One region of the Lysinibacillus sp. G4S2 genome, then DNA from elsewhere that is predicted to be linked to it. Evidence: a T-box and tRNA genes for the amino acid it is inferred to sense, from the RefSeq annotation. Region 1 holds a T-box; the other regions hold tRNA genes.
What was found. A T-box is a leader RNA that pairs with one kind of tRNA and senses whether it is charged. The one in region 1 lies ahead of ileS (isoleucine--tRNA ligase), so its partner is inferred to be a tRNA-Ile.
Positions count from the first base shown of each region.

Region 1 (7,503 bases):
GGTTTTTGGTTTATCTCTAATCGTGCTGCAATTTGAATGGCTACGCATCACTCTAATGACTGTCGGTATACTTTTCTTACTTTATATGGGCTACACAATTTGGCGCTCCAATCCGGCAACTGCCGATAAAAATGAAGCACTCCCTGTTAAAAAACAAATTTTATTCGCACTCTCTGTCTCTCTCTTAAATCCACATGCCATTTTAGATACAATTGGCGTTATTGGGACGAGCGCTTTAAAATATAGTGGCACGGAGCAAATGTTGTTCACCGCAGCATGTGTTTTGATTTCTTGGTTATGGTTTTTCGGTCTTATTATCGCTGGTGCATCCCTGAAAAAACTCGATAGCTCTGGAAAACTTATGAATATATTTAATAAATGCTCAGCCGTTTTTATATGGGCAACCGCTATTTATCTTTTGACTGGCATTATGTAAAATTTGTTTACATAAAAACGCTCAGGTACCCAAATCTTCGGAGTACCTGAGCGTTTTGCGAGTTGTTGGTTTGGAATAAAGTTTGATCTAAAATATCCTAAAAATCCATATTTCAAGTTAAATGGTAAGAACTCATTTTGAAAAATGATTGATCAAAACGGGTTATTTCTTTGTGAAATACTATGCAATTTTTATAATAAAGTTTGATCATTTTCTACCTAGTAATTCTAAAACAATCGCGCCCTTTAATTGAATAAGGATTTTTTGTTTATTTGTATATTGCTAGGAAATTATCATTTCAAGACTACGTACTGATTTATGCTAAAAACCAGAATTCGATCCTATAACGACAGTAGCGTCTAGTTCCTCGTCTCTAACCACCTTCGTGGTAAGCCCAGCACCAACAAAGATTTCAAGGGTCTGAGTTGCCTGCATTTCGCTCGTCTCTATTAAAAGATGTCCTCCCGGTGCTAGCCAGAGAAAAGCTTCTTTTGCTACTCTTCGCTGAATGTCAAGTCCATCCTCTCCTCCGTCAAGCGCCATCTTCGGTTCATGTAATCGAGCCTCCTGTGGGAGCAGCTTTATTGCCTCGGTAGGAACATAAGGTACGTTCGCAACTAGGGTGTTCACATGGCCTTTAAGTGCGTGAGGCAGAGCTTTATACAAATCACCTTCAAAAACATGGCCACCGAAATCGGTTACGTTGCGGCTTGCACATCGTACTGCGACAGGGTCAATGTCAACAGAATACAATTCAACTCGTCCTAAAGCTGCCGCCAGTGCTACACCCACAGCACCTGACCCGCAACATAGATCAACGACGATATCACCAAAACATGACAGAGTTTCCGCCTGGTGAACAAGAAACTCGGTACGTTGACGAGGCACGAAAACGCCTCGGTCCACTTCTATCCGCAACCCACAGAATTCTGCGTATCCAACAACATATTCAAGTGGTAAACCATCGGCTCGCATTTCCACCATTTTCTTGAGGTCCTCTGGAGTTCGTGCCTCTGAAATAAGTAACCGGGCCTCATCTTCTGCGAAAACACAACCCGCACTCTGAAGCCTGTTAATTATACATTTTTCCGTTTTATTGTCCAAAAAGAAATTAACTTCTTTTCCTATTTATCTCACCACTTTCGCTTATTTATAACTCTATATTCGTTAAAAATTGGAGATATCCTTTTTCAACAAAAAGTCCAATTCAAAAAGATTCGCACTTATTCCATTAAATTTTAATGAAATAACCCGAATTTATCCTTTGATGGTAAAGTTATATCCTTTTAATGGCTGTAGAGTAGAATAGTGAATAATAATTCCAGTTATTAAAGAAATTAATCCCCAAATTAATGCAAGGAAGTGTACCTGAGAGCTTGGTAGAGTATAAATAAAAAGGCAACCAAGTGAAACTCCCAACATAACAAGTATGAAATACAAATAATCTAAATGAACCCAGCAAAGAATGAGAAGATGAGCGACATTTATAATACATATTACGGGAAGTAACATATCCACGTTTAGTTGTTTAATGAGCAACAATACTGGAAGGCAAACAACTATGACACCGGAAGAAAATCCAACTAATGATGAGTACTGATTCGGTTTTGTAGACATTTTCATCACTTTAAATAATGCTGCTCCAATTACAGGAGTGAGTAATCCACCCCAGATATAGAACTCTACTACTGCCTCTTTAGGTAATACATAAGTTAATAGAAATGCTAATAACCAAAAAATAGCACCCGCAATTAACATAAATCCTCCGCCTCGAAATCCTTTGATAAAATCATAGCGATCTTGATTAATCTCAATATTTTTAGGTACAAAAGGTATCCTCACAGTTTCCCTCCTCAATTAGACTTCCACATCATTAAATGGCCCGTTTGTTGAATTGTCATAATCCATGTTGTCAACCTTTTTACAAATTATTGGACTTTATTACAAATGATCAATCTTTATTTTAAATCTACACGAGTTATACCTGATTACTTTTCCTGCCTACATGAGCAGTTCCGGGGCTGACCTGATCACTTCTTCTGCTGACCTGAGCAGTTCCCGGGATTACCCGATCTACTTCTTCTGCCTACCCGAGCAGTTTCCGGGCTGACCTGATCACTTTCTCTGTCTACCTGAGCAGTTCCCGGGATTACCCGATCTACTTCTTCTGCCTACCCGAGCAGTTTCCGGGCTGACCTGATCACTTTCTCTGTCTACCTGAGCAGTTTCCGAGCTGACCCGATCACTTCTTCCCCCAACCCGATCAGTTCCCGGGATTACCTGATCACTTCTTCTGCAGACCCGATCAGTTCCCGGGTATAGTTTTTACAGCTTAAAATAAACGGTCATCTTTTCATTAAACACTTCTGTCTCAATATATCGTTCACCATGATCGTCATTCACATAGTGAATATCATGTAACAGTACATTTGCCTTTAATAGTGCTTCGTGCTGCTGGATGATAGTTGTTGCTTTGGCACTTCCGGCAATCGAAATCGATATATATTGCTCAACTGGAAGTTTCATTTTTTTGCGTGTATCTTGAATTGTGCGAATTAGTTCTCTAATTTGCCCTTCTTCAAGTAAGCTAGTTGTCAGCTGTACATTCAAAAGGACTCGACATGAAGCATCTTCTGCTAAGATGTAATGGTCCTTTACGATGGATTCAGTCAACACGTGCGCTTTTAACAATGTTACCTGTTCCCCATCAATCGTTAACTCTATAGCCCCTGTTCGTTGTAATTCATTTTTCTCCTCATCATTTAAATTCACTACATAATCTTTAACGCTGTTCACTTTTGGTCCAAATGCTGCACCTGCCGTTTTAAAATTAAGCTTATACTGAACAGTTTCATATGCTGAAAAATCATTTGTCCAAACACATTCTTTTATATTTAATTCATCTTTTACGAGCTCGCTATATGGTTGATAATCTGTTAACTCGCCGTCAACAGAGACAATGATTTCACTTAACGGCTGCTTTACCTTGATCCCTTGACTATTCCGTATACTGCGTCCTAGCTCTACAATTGTTAAAATATCGGCCATTTCTTTTTCAAGCTTAGTATTAACGAGCGCTTCATTGTATGTTGGGTAGTTTTGTAAATGCACACTTTTTCCGCATAATTGTCGATATAAATCTTCTGCGATAAATGGCGTGAAAGGTGCTAGTAATTGACAAATTGTCATCAGAAGCTCATACAGTGTACTAAAGGCACCTCGTTTATCCTCTGACAGCCCATTTGCCCAAAATCTTGCTCGTGAGCGACGGATATACCAGTTACTTAGCTCTTCTACAAGCTTGCCGATTTCACGTGTTGCCTGCGTAAATTGATAATCATTCATAGATTTTGTCACAAGCTGGATTGTATGATGTAATCGAGACAAAATCCAATGATCTAGTTTTGTACGTGTACCAGTCTTATCAGCATCGTACTGGAAGCCATCGATTTCTGCATAAAGCTGATAAAATTTGAACGTATTATCTAGTGTATCGACTAGCTTCGATTTCGCATCCATTACATTCTTCTTTGAAAAGCGTTTAGGATTCCAAGGAGAACTGTCGACTAAAAATGCCCACCTTAAAGCATCCGCTCCGTACTGTTCTATCAGTTCAACTGGCTCTAATGCATTTCCTTTACTCTTCGACATCTTCTGTCCGTGCTCATCTAAAACATGCCCTAAAGAAAGTACATTTTTATAAGGTGCTTTACCTGTAAATAAAGTCGAAACAGCTAAAAGACTATAGAAAAATCCACGCGTCTGGTCGATACCTTCAATGACAACATCGGCCGGGAATTGATTGTTAAATGTATCAAGATTTCCAAAAGGATAATGATGCTGAGCGAACGGCATTGAACCACTGTCAAACCATACATCAATGACTTCAGGTGTACGTTCCATATCACCCTTACAATTTGGACAAGTACAAACAACCTCATCGATATACGGCTTATGAAGCTCTATGTCTTGTAAAGTGCTCTTCGATAACACTTTTAAGGCAGCAATACTATTTGGCGCCTCTTCATGACCACAATCCTTACAAACCCATACATTGAGTGGCGTTCCCCAATAGCGATTTCGGCTAATATTCCAGTCCACTAAGTTTTCCAAAAAGTTTCCAAATCTACCGTGTTTAATATGATCGGGATACCATGTGACTTGTTCATTATTTTGTAAAAGCTTATCTTTCAATGTAGACATATTGATAAACCAGCTGTCAGTCGCGTAGTAAAGCAAAGGTAAATCACAGCGCCAGCAATGAGGATAGCTATGCTCATATTTTTCCTTATCAAACAATAGCTCATCTTTAGCGAGTATTTTTATAATGTCGACATCACAATCTTTCACAAATTTACCGACAAGCTCTGGGACATCTTCTGTATAACAGCCTTTCAAATCAACAACATTGACAAACGATAGTCCATTTTGCTGAACTGTTTTATAATCGTCCTCCCCATAGGCAGGCGCGATATGGACGATTCCAGTTCCACTATGCTCTGTGACGTAATCGGCCAGCACAACGACATGACCTTTACTAACGGTTACGTATGAAAAAGGTGGAATGTACGATACACCTTCAAATTCATGCCCCTCATGTTCACTTAACACTTCAACAGAATCAGCAAACACTTTATTCACTAGTGATTTTGCTAAGATATAGACTTTATTGTGCTGCTTCACTCGAACATACATAAGTTTAGGATTCATCGCCAGTGCAACATTAGCAGGTAATGTCCATGGTGTCGTTGTCCAACCAAGAAAATATTCATCTTTATCCTTCAGTTTAAACATTGCCGTGACAGATAAATCTTTGACATCCTTATAGCCTTGCGCAACCTCATGAGAGCTTAATGGTGTTTGACAGCTAGGGCAATACGGCGAAACGCGGTGCCCCTTATATAAAAGCTTTTCCTTGTGCACATGACTTAAAATATTCCAAACGGACTCAATATAATCATTGCTTAGCGTTAAATAGGGGTCATCCATGTCAATCCAATAGCCAAGCTGCTCTGTAAAGGAGCGCCACTTCTTCTCATAGGTAAAGACACTTCCCTTACACTCTTGAATAAATTGTTCGACACCATATTTCTCAATTTCTTGTTTTCCTGAGATGCCCAGCTTTTTTTCCACGCCTAACTCTACAGGCAAACCATGTGTATCCCAGCCAGCTTTACGCTCAACTAAATAACCTTGCATCGTTTTATAACGAGCCACGACATCTTTAATCGTTCTGCCAAATGCGTGACCTACGTGTGGTAATCCATTCGCTGTGGGCGGTCCTTCGTAAAATACAAAAGGCTTATTGCTAGAACGATTCACAACAGACGCTTGAAACGTTCCTTCTTGTTTCCACAATTGACGAATTCTTATTTCTCTTTCTACTGTTGTTTCTTTTTTCTCTTCGACTTGCATGTAAATTCCTCCTATACTGTTGTATAAAAGGCATACAAAAACCCCGTCCCAAGTAAGGGACGGGGTTAACCGCGAATACCACCCTAATTCTATTGAAACAGCGTTCAATAGCACTCAGCAACGTACAATCATACGTGTTCTTTTTAACGGTAGACACCCGAATCAGCTTACTATGTTCAGCCAATCTTCTCAGAGAGGATCTTCATGTAACACTTGCACACCGACTTCCACCAATATGTCGGCTCTCTGTAGAACAAAATGAAACACTACTCTTTCTCATCAACGAATTTGTATGCTTTTATTGTCACTCATCGTAACAAACTAATTTCCGTCTGTCAATAATTACAAATTACTAATATCGTATTTGATTTCCGTTCCTGCTGAGCGCTTTCCCGAAGACGTTCAGTCGAAGCGGAAATCAACTTTTACTTTAATAAAATATTACCCTCAACTTTTGGTGATGAACCAATTTCCCTATAATTCATCGAGACATGCTTCGATACTTTTATGAAGAGCTGCGAACTTAGACTTTCCATTTGTTTTAATATAAAAGCTTTTTAAAAAGCTTTTACAGTTAAAAAGTAAAATTCTGTGATGATGTACATCGAGCTGTTCTTTTTTTACTTTTAAAGTAGCAGGTAATTGTTGCAGCAACTTAATGATCTCATGCTCCTCTAAACCTTGCTCAAGCATAGTGAAAATAGGAACTAAAATCCGTTCATCTTCATTGTGAATGAAAGCATAATTTTCTTGCAAAATGGCGTTCCATAATGCGCTTACAATTTCGATATAAGAATCTTTGTTTAATTTTGAATTTTTTACCAATTTATCGATTGCATCAGCCATATGTGCAACACTATGAGCCCAGCCTTTACCTGGCACGTAACCTCTTACATCTGTTTCAGCTGATAAATAAGCTAGTAATTGATCTTTACAATCATTAATTTTACGCTCAGATAAAAAATCGTCTTCATGATCCCTATGTAAAATAAGTGCGATAAGAAGCGACGTAAATGTTCGAGTAAAAACTAAATCTGATTCGCTTTCAGTAATACCCTTAAAAAGCAAATTATTCAGACTATAATCTAAAAGCTCCGCTAAAAGTGAATGCTCAAGTAAGTTTTTTTCTAAAATTAATTCATAAAACGTACTATAAATTAAGTCATCTCTCAGTTCACTATCTAATGAACCGATATGTAGTAACATTGAAAGAATTAGCTGCCTTTGATTCTCCTGTTCCCAGATAGTTTCTACACTTTCTAATGCTAGAAGTATTTCTCTTAAGTTATCTTCCTGTAATAAGTTTTCATTCATTATCATAAAGCATGTTCCCCTTTGCTGTTTAACATTAAGTCAATGAAATGAAATATTCAAACAATCCACTTGAATGCTATTATTTTTTATAGTTCACTCCACTTTCTTGATACATTCCACAAGATTTCACCTTTATTGTTGATTGACAATAATCACAATTAGCCTGCATAAACAAAACAAGACATTACCATATTGTACCATAATTTAAATGCAAAAACTATTAGTTTAAAGAAAAAGGCTAGACATTCCTATGGCACGAATGTCTAGCCTTTTATTACTAATATTCCTCTACTATTTTCGTGCTACCGATATCTTTAAAATCTATGAAAGGATTAGGA
Region 1 is NZ_JAUCFJ010000002.1:2,874,985-2,882,487, forward strand. Features, by position in the region: gene QUF91_RS14805 (LysE/ArgO family amino acid transporter) at 1-436, shown strand, start outside; gene QUF91_RS14810 (putative protein N(5)-glutamine methyltransferase) at 758-1,540, opposite strand; gene QUF91_RS14815 (DUF7010 family protein) at 1,694-2,278, opposite strand; gene ileS (isoleucine--tRNA ligase) at 2,762-5,851, opposite strand; T-box leader at 5,904-6,143, opposite strand; gene QUF91_RS14825 (DUF2785 domain-containing protein) at 6,326-7,171, opposite strand; gene QUF91_RS14830 (DUF3221 domain-containing protein) at 7,443-7,503, opposite strand, start outside.

Region 2 (7,503 bases), 1.4 Mb from region 1:
AATTGACGGGGGCCCGCACAAGCGGTGGAGCATGTGGTTTAATTCGAAGCAACGCGAAGAACCTTACCAGGTCTTGACATCCCGTTGACCACTGTAGAGATATGGTTTTCCCTTCGGGGACAACGGTGACAGGTGGTGCATGGTTGTCGTCAGCTCGTGTCGTGAGATGTTGGGTTAAGTCCCGCAACGAGCGCAACCCTTGATCTTAGTTGCCATCATTTAGTTGGGCACTCTAAGGTGACTGCCGGTGACAAACCGGAGGAAGGTGGGGATGACGTCAAATCATCATGCCCCTTATGACCTGGGCTACACACGTGCTACAATGGACGATACAAACGGTTGCCAACTCGCGAGAGGGAGCTAATCCGATAAAGTCGTTCTCAGTTCGGATTGTAGGCTGCAACTCGCCTACATGAAGCCGGAATCGCTAGTAATCGCGGATCAGCATGCCGCGGTGAATACGTTCCCGGGCCTTGTACACACCGCCCGTCACACCACGAGAGTTTGTAACACCCGAAGTCGGTGGGGTAACCTTTTGGAGCCAGCCGCCGAAGGTGGGATAGATGATTGGGGTGAAGTCGTAACAAGGTAGCCGTATCGGAAGGTGCGGCTGGATCACCTCCTTTCTAAGGATATTTTCGGAATACAAACCTAGGGTTTGTAAGATTACGTTTTGCGTTCAGTTTTGAAGGTTCATTCTTACGAATGAAACACTTCAAAACTTGTTCTTTGAAAACTGGATAAAACGACATTGAAATTGTAACAAACACATTAATTTTTTAAGTTTTTTTATAGGCTTAATAACTTGGTTAAGTTATTAAGGGCGCACGGCGAATGCCTTGGCACTAGGAGCCGAAGAAGGACGGCACTAACACCGATATGCTTCGGGGAGCTGTAAGTGAGCTTTGATCCGGAGATTTCCGAATGGGGGAACCCACTACGTTTAATCGCGTAGTATCTTGACGTGAATTCATAGCGTCTTGAAGGCAGACCCAGGGAACTGAAACATCTAAGTACCTGGAGGAAGAGAAAGAAAAATCGATTCCCTGAGTAGCGGCGAGCGAAACGGGAAGAGCCCAAACCAAGAGGCTTGCCTCTTGGGGTTGTAGGACACTCTATACGGAGTTACAAAAGAGCGAGTTAGATGAAGCGACTTGGAAAGGTCCGCCAGAGCAGGTAAAAGCCCTGTAGTCGAAAGTTCGTTCTCTCCTGAGTGGATCCTGAGTACGGCGGAACACGTGAAATTCCGTCGGAATCCGGGAGGACCATCTCCCAAGGCTAAATACTACCTAGTGACCGATAGTGAACCAGTACCGTGAGGGAAAGGTGAAAAGCACCCCGGAAGGGGAGTGAAAGAGATCCTGAAACCGTGTGCCTACAAGTAGTTAGAGCCCGTTAATGGGTGATAGCGTGCCTTTTGTAGAATGAACCGGCGAGTTACGATTACGTGCGAGGTTAAGCTTTAGAAGGCGGAGCCGCAGCGAAAGCGAGTCTGAATAGGGCGAATTAGTACGTGGTCGTAGACCCGAAACCAGGTGATCTACCCATGTCCAGGGTGAAGGTGAGGTAACACTTACTGGAGGCCCGAACCCACGCACGTTGAAAAGTGCGGGGATGAGGTGTGGGTAGCGGAGAAATTCCAATCGAACTTGGAGATAGCTGGTTCTCTCCGAAATAGCTTTAGGGCTAGCCTCGTGATGAGAATACTGGAGGTAGAGCACTGTTTGGACTAGGGGGCCATCCCGGTTTACCGAATTCAGACAAACTCCGAATGCCAGATATTTATACACGGGAGTCAGACTGCGAGTGATAAGATCCGTAGTCAAAAGGGAAACAGCCCAGACCACCAGCTAAGGTCCCAAAGTAATCGTTAAGTGGAAAAGGATGTGGCGTTGCACAGACAACCAGGATGTTGGCTTAGAAGCAGCCATCATTTAAAGAGTGCGTAATAGCTCACTGGTCGAGTGACGCTGCGCCGAAAATGTATCGGGGCTAAACGATTCACCGAAGCTGTGGATTGACATCTATGATGTCAGTGGTAGGAGAGCGTTCTAAGTGCGTTGAAGTCAGATCGGAAGGACTGGTGGAGCGCTTAGAAGTGAGAATGCCGGTATGAGTAGCGAAAGACGGGTGAGAATCCCGTCCACCGTATGACTAAGGTTTCCTGAGGAAGGCTCGTCCGCTCAGGGTTAGTCGGGACCTAAGCCGAGGCCGATAGGCGTAGGCGATGGACAACAGGTTGATATTCCTGTACCACCTCCTCACCGTTTGAGAAATGGGGGGACGCAGTAGGATAGGGTAAGCGCGCCGTTGGTTGTGCGCGTCCAAGCAGTAAGGCGTGTGTGTAGGCAAATCCGCACACTGTAACGTTGAGCTGTGATGGCGAGTCCGTATGGACGAAGTTCCTGATTTCACACTGCCAAGAAAAGCCTCTATCGAGGTGAGAGGTGCCCGTACCGCAAACCGACACAGGTAGTCGAGGAGAGAATCCTAAGGTGTGCGAGAGAACTCTCGTTAAGGAACTCGGCAAAATGACCCCGTAACTTCGGGAGAAGGGGTGCTCTTGAGCGTGCAAGCGCATGAGAGCCGCAGTGAATAGGCCCAGGCGACTGTTTAGCAAAAACACAGGTCTCTGCAAAACCGTAAGGTGACGTATAGGGGCTGACGCCTGCCCGGTGCTGGAAGGTTAAGAGGAGTGGTTAGCGCAAGCGAAGCTGCGAATTGAAGCCCCAGTAAACGGCGGCCGTAACTATAACGGTCCTAAGGTAGCGAAATTCCTTGTCGGGTAAGTTCCGACCCGCACGAAAGGCGTAACGATCTGGGCACTGTCTCAACGAGAGACTCGGTGAAATTATAGTACCTGTGAAGATGCAGGTTACCCGCGACAGGACGGAAAGACCCCGTGGAGCTTTACTGTAGCCTGATATTGAATTTTGGTACAACTTGTACAGGATAGGTAGGAGCCAGAGATCTCGGAGCGCCAGCTTCGAAGGAGGCGTCGGTGGGATACTACCCTGGTTGTATTGAAATTCTAACCCATGCCCCTTAGCGGGGTAGGAGACAGTGTCAGGCGGACAGTTTGACTGGGGCGGTCGCCTCCTAAAAGGTAACGGAGGCGCCCAAAGGTTCCCTCAGAATGGTTGGAAATCATTCGTAGAGTGTAAAGGCACAAGGGAGCTTGACTGCGAGACCTACAAGTCGAGCAGGGTCGAAAGACGGGCTTAGTGATCCGGTGGTTCCGCATGGAAGGGCCATCGCTCAACGGATAAAAGCTACCCCGGGGATAACAGGCTTATCTCCCCCAAGAGTCCACATCGACGGGGAGGTTTGGCACCTCGATGTCGGCTCATCGCATCCTGGGGCTGTAGTCGGTCCCAAGGGTTGGGCTGTTCGCCCATTAAAGCGGTACGCGAGCTGGGTTCAGAACGTCGTGAGACAGTTCGGTCCCTATCCGTCGTGGGCGTAGGAAATTTGAGAGGAGCTGTCCTTAGTACGAGAGGACCGGGATGGACACACCGCTGGTGTACCAGTTGTCTTGCCAAAGGCATCGCTGGGTAGCTATGTGTGGACGGGATAAGTGCTGAAAGCATCTAAGCATGAAGCCCCCCTCAAGATGAGATTTCCCATTACGCAAGTAAGTAAGATCCCTCAAAGACGATGAGGTAGATAGGTTCGAGGTGGAAGTGTGGTGACACATGGAGCTGACGAATACTAATCGATCGAGGACTTAACCACAATGTTTGAAACATTCAATGCACCGTTTATCCAGTTTTGAAAGAACAAGAAAGTTTTAAAAAAAGCTTGCGATTATAACGAAAATATGTTATAATAAATCTTGTCTTTAAAATAGTCTAGTGATGATGGCAAAGAGGTCACACCCGTTCCCATACCGAACACGGAAGTTAAGCTCTTTAGCGCCGATGGTAGTTGGGGGCTTCCCCCTGTGAGAGTAGGACGTCGCTAGGCATTATACCCAGGAGGATTAGCTCAGCTGGGAGAGCACCTGCCTTACAAGCAGGGGGTCGGCGGTTCGAGCCCGTCATCCTCCACCATTTGCCGGTTTAGCTCAGCAGGTAGAGCAACTGACTTGTAATCAGTAGGTCGTGGGTTCGATTCCTATAGCCGGCACCATAGTTTTGAGCCATTAGCTCAGTTGGTAGAGCATCTGACTTTTAATCAGAGGGTCGAAGGTTCGAGTCCTTCATGGCTCACCATTTAAATTGCCAACAAAATATGCGGGTGTGGCGGAATTGGCAGACGCACTAGACTTAGGATCTAGCGCCGCAAGGCGTGGGGGTTCGACTCCCTTCACCCGCACCATTTTTTCAGAATTTCATAATTGCCAGGATAAATAAATCTTATGCACATGCGGAAGTAGTTCAGTGGTAGAACACCACCTTGCCAAGGTGGGGGTCGCGAGTTCGAACCTCGTCTTCCGCTCCAAATGTGCCGGGGTGGCGGAACTGGCAGACGCACAGGACTTAAAATCCTGCGGTAGGTGACTACCGTGCCGGTTCGATTCCGGCCCTCGGCACCATTTTTTTAATAATTAGCGCCCGTAGCTCAATTGGATAGAGCGTCTGACTACGGATCAGAAGGTTATGGGTTCGACTCCTGTCGGGCGCGCCATATAAATATTTGTTTATCGGAATGTAGCTCAGCTTGGTAGAGCACTTGGTTTGGGACCAAGGGGTCGTAGGTTCGAATCCTGTCATTCCGACCATTCTTTGGGGCCTTAGCTCAGCTGGGAGAGCGCCTGCCTTGCACGCAGGAGGTCAGCGGTTCGATCCCGCTAGGCTCCACCAAAAAGATAACCAGTATAAAGATCCTGGCGGCGTAGCTCAGCTGGCTAGAGCGTACGGTTCATACCCGTAAGGTCGGGGGTTCGATCCCCTCTGCCGCCATCTTAAAGGACCTTTAGCTCAGTTGGTTAGAGCAGACGGCTCATAACCGTCCGGTCGCAGGTTCGAGTCCTGCAAGGTCCACCATTTATATATTGTCACGGAGGTATACCCAAGTCTGGCTGAAGGGATCGGTCTTGAAAACCGACAGGCGGGTAACACCGCGCGGGGGTTCGAATCCCTCTACCTCCTCCAGTTTTATTTCTATAAATGGTGTTTAAAGACTTGAAAAGAATATTGTTAACGCGGGGTGGAGCAGTGGTAGCTCGTCGGGCTCATAACCCGAAGGTCGTTGGTTCAAATCCGGCCCCCGCAACCAAATGGTCCCGTGGTGTAGCGGTTAACATGCCTGCCTGTCACGCAGGAGATCGCCGGTTCGATCCCGGTCGGGACCGCCATTTTTTTAAAAAGAAATACATGAGAAGCAAAAGAGTAAAGAAAGCTTAGCATGATAATATGGGTCAGTAGCTCAGTTGGTAGAGCATTAGATTGAAGCTCTAAGTGTCGGCGGTTCGATTCCGTCCTGACCCACCATATTTGCGGGTGTAGTTTAATGGTAAAACCTCAGCCTTCCAAGCTGATGTCGTGAGTTCGATTCTCATCACCCGCTCCAAGGGCCTATAGCTCAGCTGGTTAGAGCGCACGCCTGATAAGCGTGAGGTCGATGGTTCGAGTCCATTTAGGCCCACCATTATTCCGAAGTAGCTCAGTTGGTAGTAGCACCTGACTGTTAATCAGGTTGTCGCAGGTTCGAGTCCTGCCTTCGGAGCCATTTTTTATTTGGGGAAGTACTCAAGAGGCTGAAGAGGCGCCCCTGCTAAGGGTGTAGGTCGGGTAACCGGCGCGAGGGTTCAAATCCCTCCTTCTCCGCCATTGGCCCGTTGGTCAAGTGGTTAAGACACCGCCCTTTCACGGCGGTAACACGGGTTCGAATCCCGTACGGGTCATACTAAAAAAGACAGTAGATGTAACTTACATCTACTGTCTTTTTTGTGTAGAAAGATAACTTTTTAGAAATAGAGAAATATAAAAATAGCAACTGGTACTATGTATCTTTGAAAAAACGTCCATCAACTAAAACGAAAAGAGTCTGGGATATAACTAGCTGATATTAAAGGAAAGGTGATGTTTTAAAACAATGTTGAAATTATATAACTTTTAAGGGAAGCCATTTTGACTTCCCTTAATGCGCTTTTAAAGAAGATTATACATCAATCATTTTTTATTATCATTTAACGTATATATGTTTTTTCAGCCATTGTCTGAAATACTGCAACTGTTCCTCAGAATGGAAATAGTGTTCTCCATTACTTGCAAATTACAGTTAAAACGTTTATTAAATTCAGATACAACGTCAAACTCACATAAGTTATCTTCTGAACCATAGAGAATTGAAGTTGGATTATTCCAAGCAACAATAGGATGTTCTTTCACATAACAGTAGTAGTCCCAATAGAGAGTTTGTCCAATAGGTGTAGAAATTTCTTTCTCTATTTTTAGTCTACTCTCACTTACGTTAAACCATGTCATCATATTATTTATGATACGTTCCATATTTACCACAGGAGAGAGAAACAAACACTGCTTCAACGGCTCATGGCTATATTCTAATAGGCTAAAATATACTCCCATGCTACAAGCAAAAATGCTTATATTATTTGATAACGATTTTGCATAGATCATAATTGTATTAAGGTCTTGAACACAGTTTTGAACTTTGCAAAGATAAGTATCATCCTTACGGTCACCATGTTGAGGTAAATCAAAACTAAGCACTTGATAACCTACTGCTGTTGCTTCTTCTGCAAATACAATAATCGAGTCATCTGCCTTATTTGACATGTTACCATGCACTACCACAAATAACTTATCTGATTTGTCACCCCATAAAATCGCTGGAATATTTTCTATTTTAAAATTACTTTTTATCATTGAAATTTTCCTCCATGAAATATAAATAATTCGTTATTCCTAATATTACAAATGTATATACCTAAATAAATATTGTTACTCTTGTATAAGCATGGGCTACATTGCATTGAACCATAAAGTTCTTGATTTTAACAACTTCTTTGTCAGTTTCAAATAATTATAGCCATTTAAACCAATACAAATAATTGCTGATATATTTAGTTGCAACACCATTAAACTTATTCATCCACTTTTTTAATTTGCTGTGTACAGCATTAATGTGTTGAATATGGTAAATTCCTTCTTTACGTTTTCCTCTTTGTATACGCTTATGTTCCAATGAAAAATCTTGGCAAACTGAACATAACTCTTATGACTATCAGTACAAAAGATAGAGTTACCCCCTACACGACCGTCATAGAGTCTTTCTAATTCTTGGTGTGTCATTCTACCTCTACATAATAACTCCATAATTAGATTACCCTGTCTATCAATAGCAGTAGCAATACAAACCGTTCGTAAGATATACCTCTCTTTTTAATCTGTTTTCCTCTATTACGAGATTCTCGGCATTTTAGAAGGTTTTGTACCTTTTCGCGGGTGATAAGCTGGGCAACCCGTGTTTCGAAGAAATGAATCGAATGCTTCATTTGGAATACTTTCCACTAAATCATTGATGGCGTAGCGATAT
Region 2 is NZ_JAUCFJ010000002.1:4,278,312-4,285,814, reverse strand. Features, by position in the region: rRNA gene QUF91_RS21835 (16S ribosomal RNA) at 1-626, shown strand, start outside; rRNA gene QUF91_RS21830 (23S ribosomal RNA) at 808-3,735, shown strand; rRNA gene rrf (5S ribosomal RNA) at 3,851-3,966, shown strand; tRNA gene QUF91_RS21820 (tRNA-Val) at 3,977-4,052, shown strand; tRNA gene QUF91_RS21815 (tRNA-Thr) at 4,056-4,131, shown strand; tRNA gene QUF91_RS21810 (tRNA-Lys) at 4,139-4,214, shown strand; tRNA gene QUF91_RS21805 (tRNA-Leu) at 4,236-4,320, shown strand; tRNA gene QUF91_RS21800 (tRNA-Gly) at 4,369-4,443, shown strand; tRNA gene QUF91_RS21795 (tRNA-Leu) at 4,449-4,537, shown strand; tRNA gene QUF91_RS21790 (tRNA-Arg) at 4,553-4,629, shown strand; tRNA gene QUF91_RS21785 (tRNA-Pro) at 4,647-4,723, shown strand; tRNA gene QUF91_RS21780 (tRNA-Ala) at 4,730-4,805, shown strand; tRNA gene QUF91_RS21775 (tRNA-Met) at 4,831-4,904, shown strand; tRNA gene QUF91_RS21770 (tRNA-Ile) at 4,912-4,988, shown strand; tRNA gene QUF91_RS21765 (tRNA-Ser) at 5,004-5,096, shown strand; tRNA gene QUF91_RS21760 (tRNA-Met) at 5,146-5,220, shown strand; tRNA gene QUF91_RS21755 (tRNA-Asp) at 5,224-5,299, shown strand; tRNA gene QUF91_RS21750 (tRNA-Phe) at 5,360-5,435, shown strand; tRNA gene QUF91_RS21745 (tRNA-Gly) at 5,441-5,514, shown strand; tRNA gene QUF91_RS21740 (tRNA-Ile) at 5,516-5,592, shown strand; tRNA gene QUF91_RS21735 (tRNA-Asn) at 5,597-5,673, shown strand; tRNA gene QUF91_RS21730 (tRNA-Ser) at 5,684-5,774, shown strand; tRNA gene QUF91_RS21725 (tRNA-Glu) at 5,777-5,848, shown strand; partial or broken gene QUF91_RS21720 (alpha/beta hydrolase) at 6,130-6,833, opposite strand; partial or broken gene QUF91_RS21715 (IS1595 family transposase) at 6,895-7,406, opposite strand; partial or broken gene QUF91_RS21710 (IS5/IS1182 family transposase) at 7,407-7,503, opposite strand, start outside.
Region 2: it encodes a tRNA-Ile, which carries the amino acid that the T-box ahead of ileS (isoleucine--tRNA ligase) is inferred to sense. The anticodon was not compared.

Region 3 (7,503 bases), 2.6 Mb from region 1:
ATTAAACACAAAACTATCAAAAAATATAACTACTATAAAAGAAGCTTTCGGGAACAGTAGTGACCTTATTATACGAGAAACATTAATAGGGAAATCAAAGGAACAATCAATCGCAATCGCTATTATTCACACGGATGGTTTAGCTGATAACACCATAATTTCAGACTTTATCGTAGAACCTCTCCTATCTGATTTAAAGGAAACTTCCGAAACAACGATCAATGAATTAGATCAACATTTAAAGAATTACTGTTTAACAGTTGGACATGTTAACGATATTGCTGATTTTACTGCTTTATTTAACGCCATTTTAAACGGGGACACCGTTATATTGCTAGATGGTCTGGCAAAAGGGCTTGCGACGAGTACTAAAAGTTCGAAGGATAGAGCAATAACAGAACCTGCAACGGAAGCTGTCATTAGAGGCCCTAGGGAGTCATTTACGGAGACTTTGAGAACTAATACTGCTTTAATTCGGCGTAAAATCAAAAGCCCAAACCTTTGGATAAAATCTATGGTCATTGGTGATGTCACTCAAACAGACGTTGCCGTTATGTATATAAATGGAATCGCAAATGAAAAAATTGTACAGGAAGTTTTTGAGAGACTGGATCAAATTGAAATCGATGGCATTTTAGAAAGCGGCTATATCGAAGCACTAATTCAAGATTCAAAGTTCTCTATATTTCCCACTGTTTATAATTCTGAACGTCCAGATGTTATTGCAAGCGAATTATTAGAAGGTAAAATTGCTATTTTAGTAGATGGTACTCCCTTTGTTTTAATTGTACCTGCATTATTTACTTCCTTCTTACAATCCGCAGAGGATTATTATCAACATCCATTTATCAGTTCATTTATTCGTATCATTAGGTTTTTAGGGATTAGTCTTGCCTTAGCTGCCCCTTCTCTCTATATTTCGCTCACGACTTTTCACCACGAAATGATACCCACCTCTTTGCTAATCAATATTTATTCACAGCGAGAAGGTGTACCATTTCCTGTATTTGTCGAAGCTTTGATTATGGAGATTGCATTTGAAGTTCTTAGGGAAGCCGGACTTCGAATGCCAAGAATGATAGGGCCTGCTATATCAATTGTAGGAACATTGATTATTGGGCAAGCAGCTGTACAAGCAGGTATCGTTTCGGCATCAATGGTTATTATTGTAGCCTTAACAGCGATATGCAGCTTCCTTTTTCCTGCATATGGATTATCTAACTCCATACGGATTTTACGCTTTCCGTTAATGGGGTTAGCAGCAATGTTTGGATTATTTGGAGTGTTTATAGGAATGATGTTTCTTATTTTGCATTTATGTAGTTTACGTTCATTTGGTGTACCTTATATGAGTCCTTTTGCACCATTAATTCCAAAGGATCAAAAAGATGCACTAATAATTGTTTCTCGCCGATCTTTGTTAACTCGTCCACGATTAATTAGCCAAATTAATAATGTTAGAGGACATAAACAATTAAAAAATAAGAAACGACCGGCCCACTAACAATATGAAAATAACGATTTTACTCATTATCTTAATGCAAATTTGAAGTTGTTGTTGGAGTAAACACGAATAATAAATAAAGGTAGATCAAGGTCAATGTGAAAACTCAAGGTTTGGGGATGACTATGTAGAACGTAAAATTAAAGGAGTAATCTATATGCTTATAGTGTTAGGAATATTAATTATTACAGCTTGTATTATTTTTTTTGAGCTGCCCAGTTTAAAAAAAGAAGATGCTAAAACAATTTGGACATTTTCCCTTTTGCTAACTATCGGTGTCGCCTTAAATATTGGTATAAGTTTAAAAGTAATACACTTTAGTCCGCTGGATGTAATTATGTATATTTTCCATCCAATTAGTGACTTTTTAAAAGCAACGCTATTAAAAAAATAATTTTTTTAAAAGAGGGTCATATTTATGGAAAAGCAATTGATAAGTTCGCGGCAATTCACAATAATTGTAATTCTTTTTACCGTAGGGACAAGTATTTTAATTATCCCTGCAAGCATTGCAAGTGAAGTAAAACAGGATGCTTGGATTGTAGCAATTATAGGTACGTTATTGAGTATGCTTATACTAAAACTGTTTATGACTTTAGTAAAAAAAATGCCTACTCTAACCTTTGTTGAGATTACGGAGAAAATATTGGGGAGTTTTTTAGGGAAAATTTTTACCATTGGATTTGTCATTTTAACATTGTTATCATCTGGTGAGCTACTATATTTTATCGGAAATTTTCTTCAGACAGAGGTAATGCCAGAGACGCCGCCCGTTGTATTTTCAATATTATTTAACCTTATTATACTTTTTGCAGCTTATTTAGGAATAGAAGTTTTTGCGCGTACATTAGAAATACTATTCCCCGTTTTTCTGTTAATATTTATTATTTTTGTGTTATTTATAAGCCCTGAAATAGAGATTAAAAATGTACAACCAATTTTAGAAGTTTCAGCAAAGCCTCTTATGTATAGCATTTTACATTTTATGGGTCTGTTCTCTTTTCCATTAGTCGTTATATTAATGGTTTTTCCATCTGCTATCAATGACTATAAATCCGGTGAGAAAGGATTTTATATTGGCACACTTGTGGGAGGATTAATTTTAACAATTGTTATAGCATTATCAATCTTAGTATTGGGGGTAACGAATACATCTCTTAGAACCTTTCCTAGTTACACTCTAGCGCAAAGAATTTCGATTGGTAATTTCCTGCAACGTATTGAAGTTATTATGGCTTTTATTTGGATGGTCACGATATTTGTCAGAGCCTCCATGTATTTTTACGCAACCGTAAAGGGGTTAGGACAAATACTTAAAATTAATGATCACAGACGGTTAATCCTTCCACTTGGGATGATTACAGTTGCACTTTCTCAAATTGTACATCCAAATATTATGCACTCTACTAAATATAATAAAGAAACTTGGCCCTTATATATTTCATTATTTGCCCTTTTTCTTCCTTTACTATTACTTATTATCGCGAAATTAAGAAATATTAAGGGTCCTGAAAATGATACATTAAATAATAAAGACTCCGGTACAACCTAGATCGCACATCCATTATTAATCCTATTAATAAATTGGGTGTGCAGTTTTGCATTTTAACTTCTTTCAGCAAATGTCTTTTGTAGCGAAAGCAAAGCGTTAGCTACAAGTATTATTTTTAGCGAAAGCAAGCGTCATAAGATTATTTTATATGCTTTAGTCATCTACAAGCATAAGAAAAAGCATGTTACACGAATGTGCAACATGCTTGATGACCCCTACGGGATTCGAACCCGTGTTACCGCCGTGAAAGGGCGGTGTCTTAACCACTTGACCAAGGGGCCGTGGCTCCGAAGGCAGGACTCGAACCTGCGACAACCTGATTAACAGTCAGGTGCTACTACCAACTGAGCTACTTCGGAATAATGGTGGGCCTAAATGGACTCGAACCATCGACCTCACGCTTATCAGGCGTGCGCTCTAACCAGCTGAGCTATAGGCCCATTATTTTTGGAGCGGGTGATGAGAATCGAACTCACGACATCAGCTTGGAAGGCTGAGGTTTTACCATTAAACTACACCCGCATATGGTGGGTCAGGACGGAATCGAACCGCCGACACTTAGAGCTTCAATCTAATGCTCTACCAACTGAGCTACTGACCCGAAAATGGAGGAGGTAGAGGGATTCGAACCCCCGCGCGGTGTTACCCGCCTGTCGGTTTTCAAGACCGATCCCTTCAGCCAGACTTGGGTATACCTCCAAAATATTTAAAAATGGTGGAGCCTAGCGGGATCGAACCGCTGACCTCCTGCGTGCAAGGCAGGCGCTCTCCCAGCTGAGCTAAGGCCCCAAAATTTAAGAAAAACTGGTCGGAATGACAGGATTCGAACCTACGACCCCTTGGTCCCAAACCAAGTGCTCTACCAAGCTGAGCTACATTCCGTTACTGTTAGATTTATGGCGCGCCCGACAGGAGTCGAACCCATAACCTTCTGATCCGTAGTCAGACGCTCTATCCAATTGAGCTACGGGCGCATAATTTTTATAAAAACTTGATGAGCCATGAAGGACTCGAACCTTCGACCCTCTGATTAAAAGTCAGATGCTCTACCAACTGAGCTAATGGCTCATATTAAGAAATGAATGGCTGGGGTACTAGGATTCGAACCTAGGCATGACGGAATCAAAATCCGTTGCCTTACCGCTTGGCTATACCCCAATTGTTAAAATGGGGCGACTGATGGGAATCGAACCCACGAATGCCGGAACCACAATCCGGTGCGTTAACCACTTCGCCACAATCGCCACTATATGTAATCACAGCAGTTCTTGATAACGAGTACCTCGAAACCTGGCAGGGGCAGTAGGAATCGAACCCACACCAAAGGTTTTGGAGACCTCTATTCTACCGTTGAACTATGCCCCTAAAAATGGTGGAGGGGGACGGATTCGAACCGCCGAACCCTAAGGAGCGGATTTACAGTCCGCCGCGTTTAGCCACTTCGCTACCCCTCCAAGGGATGGTGCCGGCGATAGGAGTCGAACCCACGACCTACTGATTACAAGTCAGTTGCTCTACCAACTGAGCTACACCGGCAAAAAAAAAAAAATGGCGGTCCCGACCGGGATCGAACCGGCGATCTCCTGCGTGACAGGCAGGCATGTTAACCGCTACACCACGGGACCATAATGGTGGAGGATGACGGGCTCGAACCGCCGACCCCCTGCTTGTAAGGCAGGTGCTCTCCCAGCTGAGCTAATCCTCCTGGGTATAATGCCTAGCGACGTCCTACTCTCACAGGGGGAAGCCCCCAACTACCATCGGCGCTAAAGAGCTTAACTTCCGTGTTCGGTATGGGAACGGGTGTGACCTCTTTGCCATCATCACTAGACATATGAAAGAAATTATTCTTTCAAAACTGGATAAACGTGCATTGAATGTTTCAAACATTGTGGTTAAGTCCTCGATCGATTAGTATTCGTCAGCTCCATGTGTCACCACACTTCCACCTCGAACCTATCTACCTCATCGTCTTTGAGGGATCTTACTTACTTGCGTAATGGGAAATCTCATCTTGAGGGGGGCTTCATGCTTAGATGCTTTCAGCACTTATCCCGTCCACACATAGCTACCCAGCGATGCCTTTGGCAAGACAACTGGTACACCAGCGGTGTGTCCATCCCGGTCCTCTCGTACTAAGGACAGCTCCTCTCAAATTTCCTACGCCCACGACGGATAGGGACCGAACTGTCTCACGACGTTCTGAACCCAGCTCGCGTACCGCTTTAATGGGCGAACAGCCCAACCCTTGGGACCGACTACAGCCCCAGGATGCGATGAGCCGACATCGAGGTGCCAAACCTCCCCGTCGATGTGGACTCTTGGGGGAGATAAGCCTGTTATCCCCGGGGTAGCTTTTATCCGTTGAGCGATGGCCCTTCCATGCGGAACCACCGGATCACTAAGCCCGTCTTTCGACCCTGCTCGACTTGTAGGTCTCGCAGTCAAGCTCCCTTGTGCCTTTACACTCTACGAATGATTTCCAACCATTCTGAGGGAACCTTTGGGCGCCTCCGTTACCTTTTAGGAGGCGACCGCCCCAGTCAAACTGTCCGCCTGACACTGTCTCCTACCCCGCTAAGGGGCATGGGTTAGAATTTCAATACAACCAGGGTAGTATCCCACCGACGCCTCCTTCGAAGCTGGCGCTCCGAGATCTCTGGCTCCTACCTATCCTGTACAAGTTGTACCAAAATTCAATATCAGGCTACAGTAAAGCTCCACGGGGTCTTTCCGTCCTGTCGCGGGTAACCTGCATCTTCACAGGTACTATAATTTCACCGAGTCTCTCGTTGAGACAGTGCCCAGATCGTTACGCCTTTCGTGCGGGTCGGAACTTACCCGACAAGGAATTTCGCTACCTTAGGACCGTTATAGTTACGGCCGCCGTTTACTGGGGCTTCAATTCGCAGCTTCGCTTGCGCTAACCACTCCTCTTAACCTTCCAGCACCGGGCAGGCGTCAGCCCCTATACGTCACCTTACGGTTTTGCAGAGACCTGTGTTTTTGCTAAACAGTCGCCTGGGCCTATTCACTGCGGCTCTCATGCGCTTGCACGCTCAAGAGCACCCCTTCTCCCGAAGTTACGGGGTCATTTTGCCGAGTTCCTTAACGAGAGTTCTCTCGCACACCTTAGGATTCTCTCCTCGACTACCTGTGTCGGTTTGCGGTACGGGCACCTCTCACCTCGATAGAGGCTTTTCTTGGCAGTGTGAAATCAGGAACTTCGTCCATACGGACTCGCCATCACAGCTCAACGTTACAGTGTGCGGATTTGCCTACACACACGCCTTACTGCTTGGACGCGCACAACCAACGGCGCGCTTACCCTATCCTACTGCGTCCCCCCATTTCTCAAACGGTGAGGAGGTGGTACAGGAATATCAACCTGTTGTCCATCGCCTACGCCTATCGGCCTCGGCTTAGGTCCCGACTAACCCTGAGCGGACGAGCCTTCCTCAGGAAACCTTAGTCATACGGTGGACGGGATTCTCACCCGTCTTTCGCTACTCATACCGGCATTCTCACTTCTAAGCGCTCCACCAGTCCTTCCGATCTGACTTCAACGCACTTAGAACGCTCTCCTACCACTGACATCATAGATGTCAATCCACAGCTTCGGTGAATCGTTTAGCCCCGATACATTTTCGGCGCAGCGTCACTCGACCAGTGAGCTATTACGCACTCTTTAAATGATGGCTGCTTCTAAGCCAACATCCTGGTTGTCTGTGCAACGCCACATCCTTTTCCACTTAACGATTACTTTGGGACCTTAGCTGGTGGTCTGGGCTGTTTCCCTTTTGACTACGGATCTTATCACTCGCAGTCTGACTCCCGTGTATAAATATCTGGCATTCGGAGTTTGTCTGAATTCGGTAAACCGGGATGGCCCCCTAGTCCAAACAGTGCTCTACCTCCAGTATTCTCATCACGAGGCTAGCCCTAAAGCTATTTCGGAGAGAACCAGCTATCTCCAAGTTCGATTGGAATTTCTCCGCTACCCACACCTCATCCCCGCACTTTTCAACGTGCGTGGGTTCGGGCCTCCAGTAAGTGTTACCTCACCTTCACCCTGGACATGGGTAGATCACCTGGTTTCGGGTCTACGACCACGTACTAATTCGCCCTATTCAGACTCGCTTTCGCTGCGGCTCCGCCTTCTAAAGCTTAACCTCGCACGTAATCGTAACTCGCCGGTTCATTCTACAAAAGGCACGCTATCACCCATTAACGGGCTCTAACTACTTGTAGGCACACGGTTTCAGGATCTCTTTCACTCCCCTTCCGGGGTGCTTTTCACCTTTCCCTCACGGTACTGGTTCACTATCGGTCACTAGGTAGTATTTAGCCTTGGGAGATGGTCCTCCCGGATTCCGACGGAATTTCACGTGTTCCGCCGTACTCAGGATCCACTCAGGAGAGAACGAACTTTCGACTACAGGGCTTT
Region 3 is NZ_JAUCFJ010000002.1:250,984-258,486, reverse strand. Features, by position in the region: gene QUF91_RS01605 (spore germination protein) at 1-1,504, shown strand, start outside; gene QUF91_RS01600 (hypothetical protein) at 1,662-1,898, shown strand; gene QUF91_RS01595 (GerAB/ArcD/ProY family transporter) at 1,923-3,056, shown strand; tRNA gene QUF91_RS01590 (tRNA-Glu) at 3,266-3,337, opposite strand; tRNA gene QUF91_RS01585 (tRNA-Asn) at 3,339-3,415, opposite strand; tRNA gene QUF91_RS01580 (tRNA-Ile) at 3,420-3,496, opposite strand; tRNA gene QUF91_RS01575 (tRNA-Gly) at 3,505-3,578, opposite strand; tRNA gene QUF91_RS01570 (tRNA-Phe) at 3,582-3,657, opposite strand; tRNA gene QUF91_RS01565 (tRNA-Ser) at 3,663-3,755, opposite strand; tRNA gene QUF91_RS01560 (tRNA-Ala) at 3,770-3,845, opposite strand; tRNA gene QUF91_RS01555 (tRNA-Pro) at 3,862-3,938, opposite strand; tRNA gene QUF91_RS01550 (tRNA-Arg) at 3,954-4,030, opposite strand; tRNA gene QUF91_RS01545 (tRNA-Lys) at 4,052-4,124, opposite strand; tRNA gene QUF91_RS01540 (tRNA-Gln) at 4,140-4,214, opposite strand; tRNA gene QUF91_RS01535 (tRNA-His) at 4,225-4,300, opposite strand; tRNA gene QUF91_RS01530 (tRNA-Trp) at 4,348-4,421, opposite strand; tRNA gene QUF91_RS01525 (tRNA-Tyr) at 4,427-4,510, opposite strand; tRNA gene QUF91_RS01520 (tRNA-Thr) at 4,517-4,592, opposite strand; tRNA gene QUF91_RS01515 (tRNA-Asp) at 4,606-4,681, opposite strand; tRNA gene QUF91_RS01510 (tRNA-Val) at 4,686-4,761, opposite strand; rRNA gene rrf (5S ribosomal RNA) at 4,772-4,887, opposite strand; rRNA gene QUF91_RS01500 (23S ribosomal RNA) at 4,948-7,503, opposite strand, start outside.
Region 3: it encodes a tRNA-Ile, which carries the amino acid that the T-box ahead of ileS (isoleucine--tRNA ligase) is inferred to sense. The anticodon was not compared.

Region 4 (7,503 bases), 1.4 Mb from region 1:
TATCATTGATCAAGTAAATAACACGCAGTACATACACAAAGCACCGTTCATCTCCAATTAGTCTAGTATCAATAAATTGACATAAGAAAATAGCATGCTAAGAATACCTCTAGCATGCTATTTTTTAGTGTGGATTTACCACATGATGTCTTAGGAAATTCTAATTCCTTTTATCTTGATAATGTAATTGTTTGTGAAGTGAAATCTAACTTATTCCCACTAGAATCCATAATACCATTACGAGATGAGGCTTGAATCGTAACATTTCCATATAAACCTTGTGGTATTGTAATCAACACTTTATCATTGCCTTGTGGATAGGTAGTTGCCCCTACTGTAGAACCATTCACAACAATGTCAAAGTCCATACTATTAACGTTTATTACTGGCTCACTAAAAACAACCTCTAAAGATTGTGAATTGCTAACATTAACATTGACAACCTTTGGTGCAACATTTTCTTTAAGATTAACTGAAGTTCTCACCTCGTCGAATGATTCCATAGAGTTTGCTGCTCTTAAGCCTTTAATCGTGAAATTACGTATGCCACTAAAATAATTCGAATCCTTTTTCAATGTTAGCTTAATACGATTTAAATTAGATGCCTCTACAACTGCACTTTCTACCTGAGCATTATCAATCATATAATTTTGAACGTTTTGAGCTAGTGCTGGATCAACAGGATAATTGAAATTTAAATAAACAATATTATTATCCTTAATAGAATAATCTGTTGCAGATGTTTGAATTGGATTGTACTGCGTCAATACTAGTTTATTACCATTAACATTTAAATCACCATTACGTGAAAATTTGACATTTGGCACTTCATTGATTGGCACACCGTATAAATTTGTAACATTAGATAAAAATAGTTTGCCATCATAAGAAGCTCCCTTTAAATCATAAGGGCCTAGCAGTCCTGCTATTTTTACACGTAATTTTGTAGGTTGATCTTTTACGCTATAAATATCACCTTGAGGTCCTCTTGATAACTCATACAAAATGTGGTTATTCATATAGCTTCCAGTAAATGATGCTTTTGGGTATGTTCCCAACTGTACTGGCTTATCGAAAGTTAATTGTAAATATTCTACATTATCCTCGTAAACTATATCAGAACTCATTAGTGCAGGAGCTTTGTCATCTCTTATAAAGTTATACACTGTTGAGAATGTTGCTGTTTCACCTGATAAATCAGTAATTACACGGCTAGAAGCTGTCCCAATCGTTGTAATTCCTTGAAGTATACTTTTTGGATCAACCGTAACATTAAATAAACGACCATTTTTAGGATCTTTCTCTACTTTATTCACGGAAATTGAAGTCTGACCGCTTTTGATTGAAAGATCATATGGGTATAGCTGTTGAATCTCCTCTGAGAACAATAGCTGGAACGTATTTGGTCCAGTTTGTGTGACAGTAGATAATGTCGGCGCAACACCATCTCTATCTCCCTTTTTCACTGATACAGTAGCAGGGTTTGGTGAAATTATGTTTCCTGACAAATCTGTTGCCGCTACGAATGTAATCTGCATAGCTGTACCAGGTGATAAATAACTACCATTTACTGTTGCAGCTGATAAGTCAAAGGTTGCTTCAGTTGCATTTTGCTCAATGCTGCCTACTACATTTGCCACCCTTGTACCATTTGGTAATGTGAATTGAATGCGTTCATTAGGAAATGCTGCCATTGGTTCAGAGAATTGCACTTTAACGATTGAAGAATTTTTCCCTTGCGTTGTCCCTATAATAGTAGGCGCTTGTATATCCCCAGCAATGACGAAATTCGCATCTACTTTGTTAAGCACTAAGCCCTTTTCTGATTTGATGTTATTTAACACATAGCGATGTGTACCTTTTAATGGCTCATTAACTGTAAAGATGATTGATTTTTTATCAGCACTGATTTCTGTTTTCACAACTGAAAGTGCTTTTAAAGTATCCACATTAGAGAAAGATACAACATTATCCTGTAATTTCCCATCTGGTTTTAACACTGAGGCTGGGTCAATTGCTTGGTTGAAAACAACTTTAATCTGTGAGGCGTTAGTGCCCTCAATTGATTGTACTTTTAGCTCATTGACTTCATATGTCACAACAGCGGAATATGGTTTGTCATTAATTTTGAAGTCTACTTTTGTTTGCACATTTTCAATAAGCGGCGTTGCCAAAGTTACCTTATGGTTTGTTCCATCTGTTAATGTTACCTGTAGTGTATTTGCATCTACAACTTTAACTGTTTGGATGAGTAATGGCACTTCAGGTTTTTTCACCATATCTTGTATATTCGTCATCGAACGATGTAAAAATGACGCAAATTGACCACGTGTTAGTGTGCCTTTCGGATTAAATGCTTTTACATTTGTAATCTTTGCATATTCTAATGCAATAATAGCTTCACGATTTTCTGGTAAAGCTGATTTTAAATCTGTAATAGAAGATTTATAGTTTTCTTTTTTATACATTTCAATTAAATCGATATCGTAAACTGCTTCAATCGCACTTACTAAGATAGAAGCCATTTGTTCACGTGGAATATTCTGGGAAGGTAATAACTTGTTGTTAGTCCCTTTGTAAATGCCATTATCATATATAAGTGCTGCATATTGTAGCAATTCTTTATCTTTTGCAGACGTAGGCAAGTCTGTAAAACGTACTTTTTTATTGTAATCTGCTGGCACATTGAAGTTTTCAGATACAAGCCATTTCCCTAAAAATTTCGTTACATTACCTTTTGTAAGGGTTGCGTTTGGCTTAAATGTGCCGTCTGGATACCCACCTATAATTTTTGCATCTGCTAATGCCAAAATAGCCTCTTTATGGTCACTTTTCGCAATATCTGTAAAGTTAGCTGCACTTGCAGTAGGAACAACAGCCGCGGCAACCAATGCAGCAGAAGCTGCACTTACAATCCATTTACTTTGCTTTTTTTTCATATTTATTTCCTCCTACAATTCTATTCATCTCCATTATAAAAGAAAGATAGATTTATTCCAAAGGATATACCAATATTATCGTCATTTACCAAGGATTATTTGTCCAATAAATAAACTAAGCAATTTGAAGTTACACGAAGTTTGTTTGTCCATAGAGATGAGGATGATAAGAAATAATTTTTAGCAGGCATGTTGATTAGGACAAAAACGGGTTTATTATTGAGTGATAAAAGGATTTTTGTTGGCTCATCACCAAAAGTTATGGATGACATTTTTTTAAATATATGCGCTGTATATTAGTTGACCTTCGTTCCGGCTGGGCGACTCCTTGAGGATCAGCGTCACAGCTGAGGCCCTGGAGCGAGCCAGAAGAGGAACGAAGGCTAAAAACATCACGTCCTGTGATAACGCCTTCGTGACCTACATCTTGTAGGCCCAAGCGGCTCATCGGACGCTCCCAGGAAGCTTTGCTCTGTGCGAAAGCGTGGCGGCAGCAACATGGTTTTCGTCTGTGCGAAAGCGAAGCGGCAGCAACATGGTTTTCGTCTGTGCGAAAGCGAAGCGGCAGCAACATGGTTTTCGTCTGTGCGAAAGCGAAGCGGCAGCAACATGGTTTTCGTCTGTGCGAAAGCGAAGCGGCAGCAACATGGTTTTCGTTCTGTGCGAAAGCGAAGCGGCAGCAACATGGTTTTCGTCTGTGCGAAAGCCTAGTGACAGCAACAACAAATGTTTTCTGTAGCGAAAGCAAAGCGGCAGCTACAAATGTTTTATCTGCGCGAAAGGGAGCGTCAGCAGCAAAGCGCCCGGTCGAAACAGAAATCCACCACACATTTTGGTGAAGAGCCTTTTGTTGCTATTTTGCTAATGTATTCCCATTTTAACTGATTGTAGCGTAGGGCTACTCCCGCGGAAAAGCGAGTAACCTGTAGCGGAAATCAGAGACTTCTAATTAATCAGAGTGGATAAAAATGGTTAATCAACACACCTGGGTTTTAGTAGTCTAGAGCGATGAGTGAACTACTTGCCACTTAGCAAAGCTTGAAGTGGAGCTTCTCAGTTCCACGACGAAAGCAACCTTTCATCTCCCTAAGCGTTACTTCGTGGTGTTCCAACCCTAGATGTCCAACGCTTGGACGCTCTTTGGGTACGGTTGATATTTTACGCCAGAACCGAATGGCTTGGTTTTCGCACTCTATTTTCTTCCTGCAACCTCATATATCAAGTCATCAAAGAACTTCATATAGCTAGTTAATCAAAAGTTTTTGGCGAAATTTATCTCCCACCTACGTTAGGCTAACGCTCTTCACACGCTTGAGGAAGGAGAATTCTCTCGTTAAATTCGTTAAACGAATCTTAATAGCAAGTGCAGCACATATCTCTTAGAATAAAAAAGCTCATAACGACCTCCATACAAACATCTACTGGAGAAATCGTAATGAGCTATATTTATTGAATAAGCAAATTACAAAGTTACTTAACAGGCAAAACCACTATTAGGACGTGTTATGTTGATAAATTTACAAGTTGGGCGATAAATTCAATGAATCTCTCGATAAAACAAGTACAAATTTTATAATTTCCTTAACAAGAACAAATGCATGAAAGCGCTCTTTTACATCCGACAAGCGCTGGAGAGACCGAAACAAAAGTAAGCGATCCACCACTTTTGTCCGAGGGATCAAAGCGACCTTGATGATGCAAACGAGCGCTTTAGCCTACACGAAAACTATGGTCTTGGTTATCCACAATTAAAAATCTATAATTTCATTAATAATCAAAAAGCAGTAGATGTAAGTTACATCTACTGCTTTTTTAGTATGACCCGTACGGGATTCGAACCCGTGTTACCGCCGTGAAAGGGCGGTGTCTTAACCACTTGACCAACGGGCCAATGGCGGAGAAGGAGGGATTTGAACCTCGCGCCGGTTACCCGACCTACACCCTTAGCAGGGGCGCCTCTTCAGCCTCTTGAGTACTTCCCCAAATAAAAAATGGCTCCGAAGGCAGGACTCGAACCTGCGACAACCTGATTAACAGTCAGGTGCTACTACCAACTGAGCTACTTCGGAATAATGGTGGGCCTAAATGGACTCCGAACCATCGACCTCACGCTTATCAGGCGTGCGCTCTAACCAGCTGAGCTATAGGCCCTTGGAGCGGGTGATGAGAATCGAACTCACGACATCAGCTTGGAAGGCTGAGGTTTTACCATTAAACTACACCCGCAAATATGGTGGGTCAGGACGGAATCGAACCGCCGACACTTAGAGCTTCAATCTAATGCTCTACCAACTGAGCTACTGACCCATATTATCATGCTAAGCTTTCTACACTCTTTTGCTTCTCATGTATTTCTTTTAAAAATGGCGGTCCCGACCGGGATCGAACCGGCGATCTCCTGCGTGACAGGCAGGCATGTTAACCGCTACACCACGGGACCTTTTGGTTGCGGGGGCCGGATTTGAACCAACGACCTTCGGGTTATGAGCCCGACGAGCTACCACTGCTCCACCCCGCGTTAACAATATTCTTTTCGAGTTTTTTAAACACCATTTATAGAAATAAAACTGGAGGAGGTAGAGGGATTCGAACCCCGCGCGGTGTTACCCGCCTGTCGGTTTTCAAGACCGATCCCTTCAGCCAGACTTGGGTATACCTCCGTAACAATATATAAATGGTGGACCTTGCAGGACTCGAACCTGCGACCGGACGGTTATGAGCCGTCTGCTCTAACCAACTGAGCTAAAGGTCCTTTAAGATGGCGGCAGAGGGGATCGAACCCCGACCTTACGGGTATGAACCGTACGCTCTAGCCAGCCGAGCTACGCCGCCAGGATCTTTATACTGGTTATCTTTTGGTGGAGCCTAGCGGGATCGAACCGCTGACCTCCTGCGTGCAAGGCAGGCGCTCTCCCAGCTGAGCTAAGGCCCCAAAGAATGGTCGGAATGACAGGATTCGAACCTACGACCCCTTGGTCCCAAACCAAGTGCTCTACCAAGCTGAGCTACATTCCGATAAACAAATATTTATATGGCGCGCCCGACAGGAGTCGAACCCATAACCTTCTGATCCGTAGTCAGACGCTCTATCCAATTGAGCTACGGGCGCTAATTATTAAAAAATGGTGCCGAGGGCCGGAATCGAACCGGCACGGTAGTCACCTACCGCAGGATTTTAAGTCCTGTGCGTCTGCCAGTTCCGCCACCCCGGCACATTTGGAGCGGAAGACGAGGTTCGAACTCGCGACCCCACCTTGGCAAGGTGGTGTTCTACCACTGAACTACTTCCGCATGTGCATAAGATTTATTTATCCTGGCAATTATGAAATTCTGAAAAATGGTGCGGGTGAAGGAGTCGAACCCCCACGCCTTGCGGCGCTAGATCCTAAGTCTAGTGCGTCTGCCAATTCCGCCACACCCGCATATTTTGTTGGCAATTTAAATGGTGAGCCATGAAGGACTCGAACCTTCGACCCTCTGATTAAAAGTCAGATGCTTCTACCAACTGAGCTAATGGCTCAAAACTATGGTGCCGGCTATAGGAATCGAACCCACGACCTACTGATTACAAGTCAGTTGCTCTACCTGCTGAGCTAAACCGGCAAATGGTGGAGGATGACGGGCTCGAACCGCCGACCCCTGCTTGTAAGGCAGGTGCTCTCCCAGCTGAGCTAATCCTCCTGGGTATAATGCCTAGCGACGTCCTACTCTCACAGGGGAAGCCCCCAACTACCATCGGCGCTAAAGAGCTTAACTTCCGTGTTCGGTATGGGAACGGGTGTGACCTCTTTGCCATCATCACTAGACTATTGTCGACCTTCAATACACGGCGTATTACTGCATCAGCTTCTCTCGCTTAATCGGTCACGTACGGAGGTACGCTCTCTCATTCACTCGTTTGCTTCCTTGTACTACTCGTATCTTGAAACTCTTATGTATTTCGTTTTGAAGTTTATTACCTGTCCTTCAAGACAAGAATTATTGTATAACGTTTTTTCGCATTGTGCAATGCTTTTTTATAAAAAAAAGAAATTATTACTTTTTAGAGAGATTTTTAGTTATATAAGAGAAATTATCACTCTGCTAATCATTATAACACAATTGTTTAATTTAAAGAAAACAATTAATTTATCATATTAAATTATAGGTTTTCATCTCTATTCTCAATCTTCTTTAAGAGCCTTAAACTTACTTTTCAGGTGAAAGAACATTCACTATCTTTCACCTGAAAAACATTAAATGATAGAAAGCTCCATTTGTAATCGATCAATTTCCTCAAATGTTGTTGCTGGTCCAAAAGAAATTCTAAAAAATTGACGAGCTGCTTCCATAGAATAGCCCATTGATAAAATCGCCTTCGTACCAGATTCACTATGAATATCACAGGCACTCCCTGTAGAGATACAGATCCCTGCTTCATTTAATTTTAATAAAACATATTGCCCCTCTACCCTTTTCATCAATACACCACAAATATTGGGCAATTGCTCCTTACACTCAATTATTTGGCATGTCTCTGGTAAATTTCTCTTAAAATATTGACGTAAAGCTTCATAATGCTGAC
Region 4 is NZ_JAUCFJ010000002.1:4,266,985-4,274,487, forward strand. Features, by position in the region: gene QUF91_RS21575 (NAD(P)-dependent oxidoreductase) at 1-61, shown strand, start outside; gene QUF91_RS21580 (S-layer homology domain-containing protein) at 171-2,939, opposite strand; gene QUF91_RS21585 (hypothetical protein) at 3,407-3,778, shown strand; tRNA gene QUF91_RS21590 (tRNA-Glu) at 4,758-4,829, opposite strand; tRNA gene QUF91_RS21595 (tRNA-Ser) at 4,832-4,921, opposite strand; tRNA gene QUF91_RS21600 (tRNA-Asn) at 4,932-5,008, opposite strand; tRNA gene QUF91_RS21605 (tRNA-Ile) at 5,013-5,090, opposite strand; tRNA gene QUF91_RS21610 (tRNA-Gly) at 5,092-5,165, opposite strand; tRNA gene QUF91_RS21615 (tRNA-Phe) at 5,171-5,246, opposite strand; tRNA gene QUF91_RS21620 (tRNA-Asp) at 5,304-5,379, opposite strand; tRNA gene QUF91_RS21625 (tRNA-Met) at 5,383-5,457, opposite strand; tRNA gene QUF91_RS21630 (tRNA-Ser) at 5,508-5,599, opposite strand; tRNA gene QUF91_RS21635 (tRNA-Ile) at 5,615-5,691, opposite strand; tRNA gene QUF91_RS21640 (tRNA-Met) at 5,699-5,771, opposite strand; tRNA gene QUF91_RS21645 (tRNA-Ala) at 5,796-5,871, opposite strand; tRNA gene QUF91_RS21650 (tRNA-Pro) at 5,878-5,954, opposite strand; tRNA gene QUF91_RS21655 (tRNA-Arg) at 5,972-6,048, opposite strand; tRNA gene QUF91_RS21660 (tRNA-Leu) at 6,063-6,151, opposite strand; tRNA gene QUF91_RS21665 (tRNA-Gly) at 6,157-6,230, opposite strand; tRNA gene QUF91_RS21670 (tRNA-Leu) at 6,278-6,361, opposite strand; tRNA gene QUF91_RS21675 (tRNA-Lys) at 6,383-6,459, opposite strand; tRNA gene QUF91_RS21680 (tRNA-Thr) at 6,467-6,542, opposite strand; tRNA gene QUF91_RS21685 (tRNA-Val) at 6,546-6,620, opposite strand; rRNA gene rrf (5S ribosomal RNA) at 6,631-6,745, opposite strand; gene QUF91_RS21695 (cysteine desulfurase family protein) at 7,175-7,503, opposite strand, start outside.
Region 4: it encodes a tRNA-Ile, which carries the amino acid that the T-box ahead of ileS (isoleucine--tRNA ligase) is inferred to sense. The anticodon was not compared.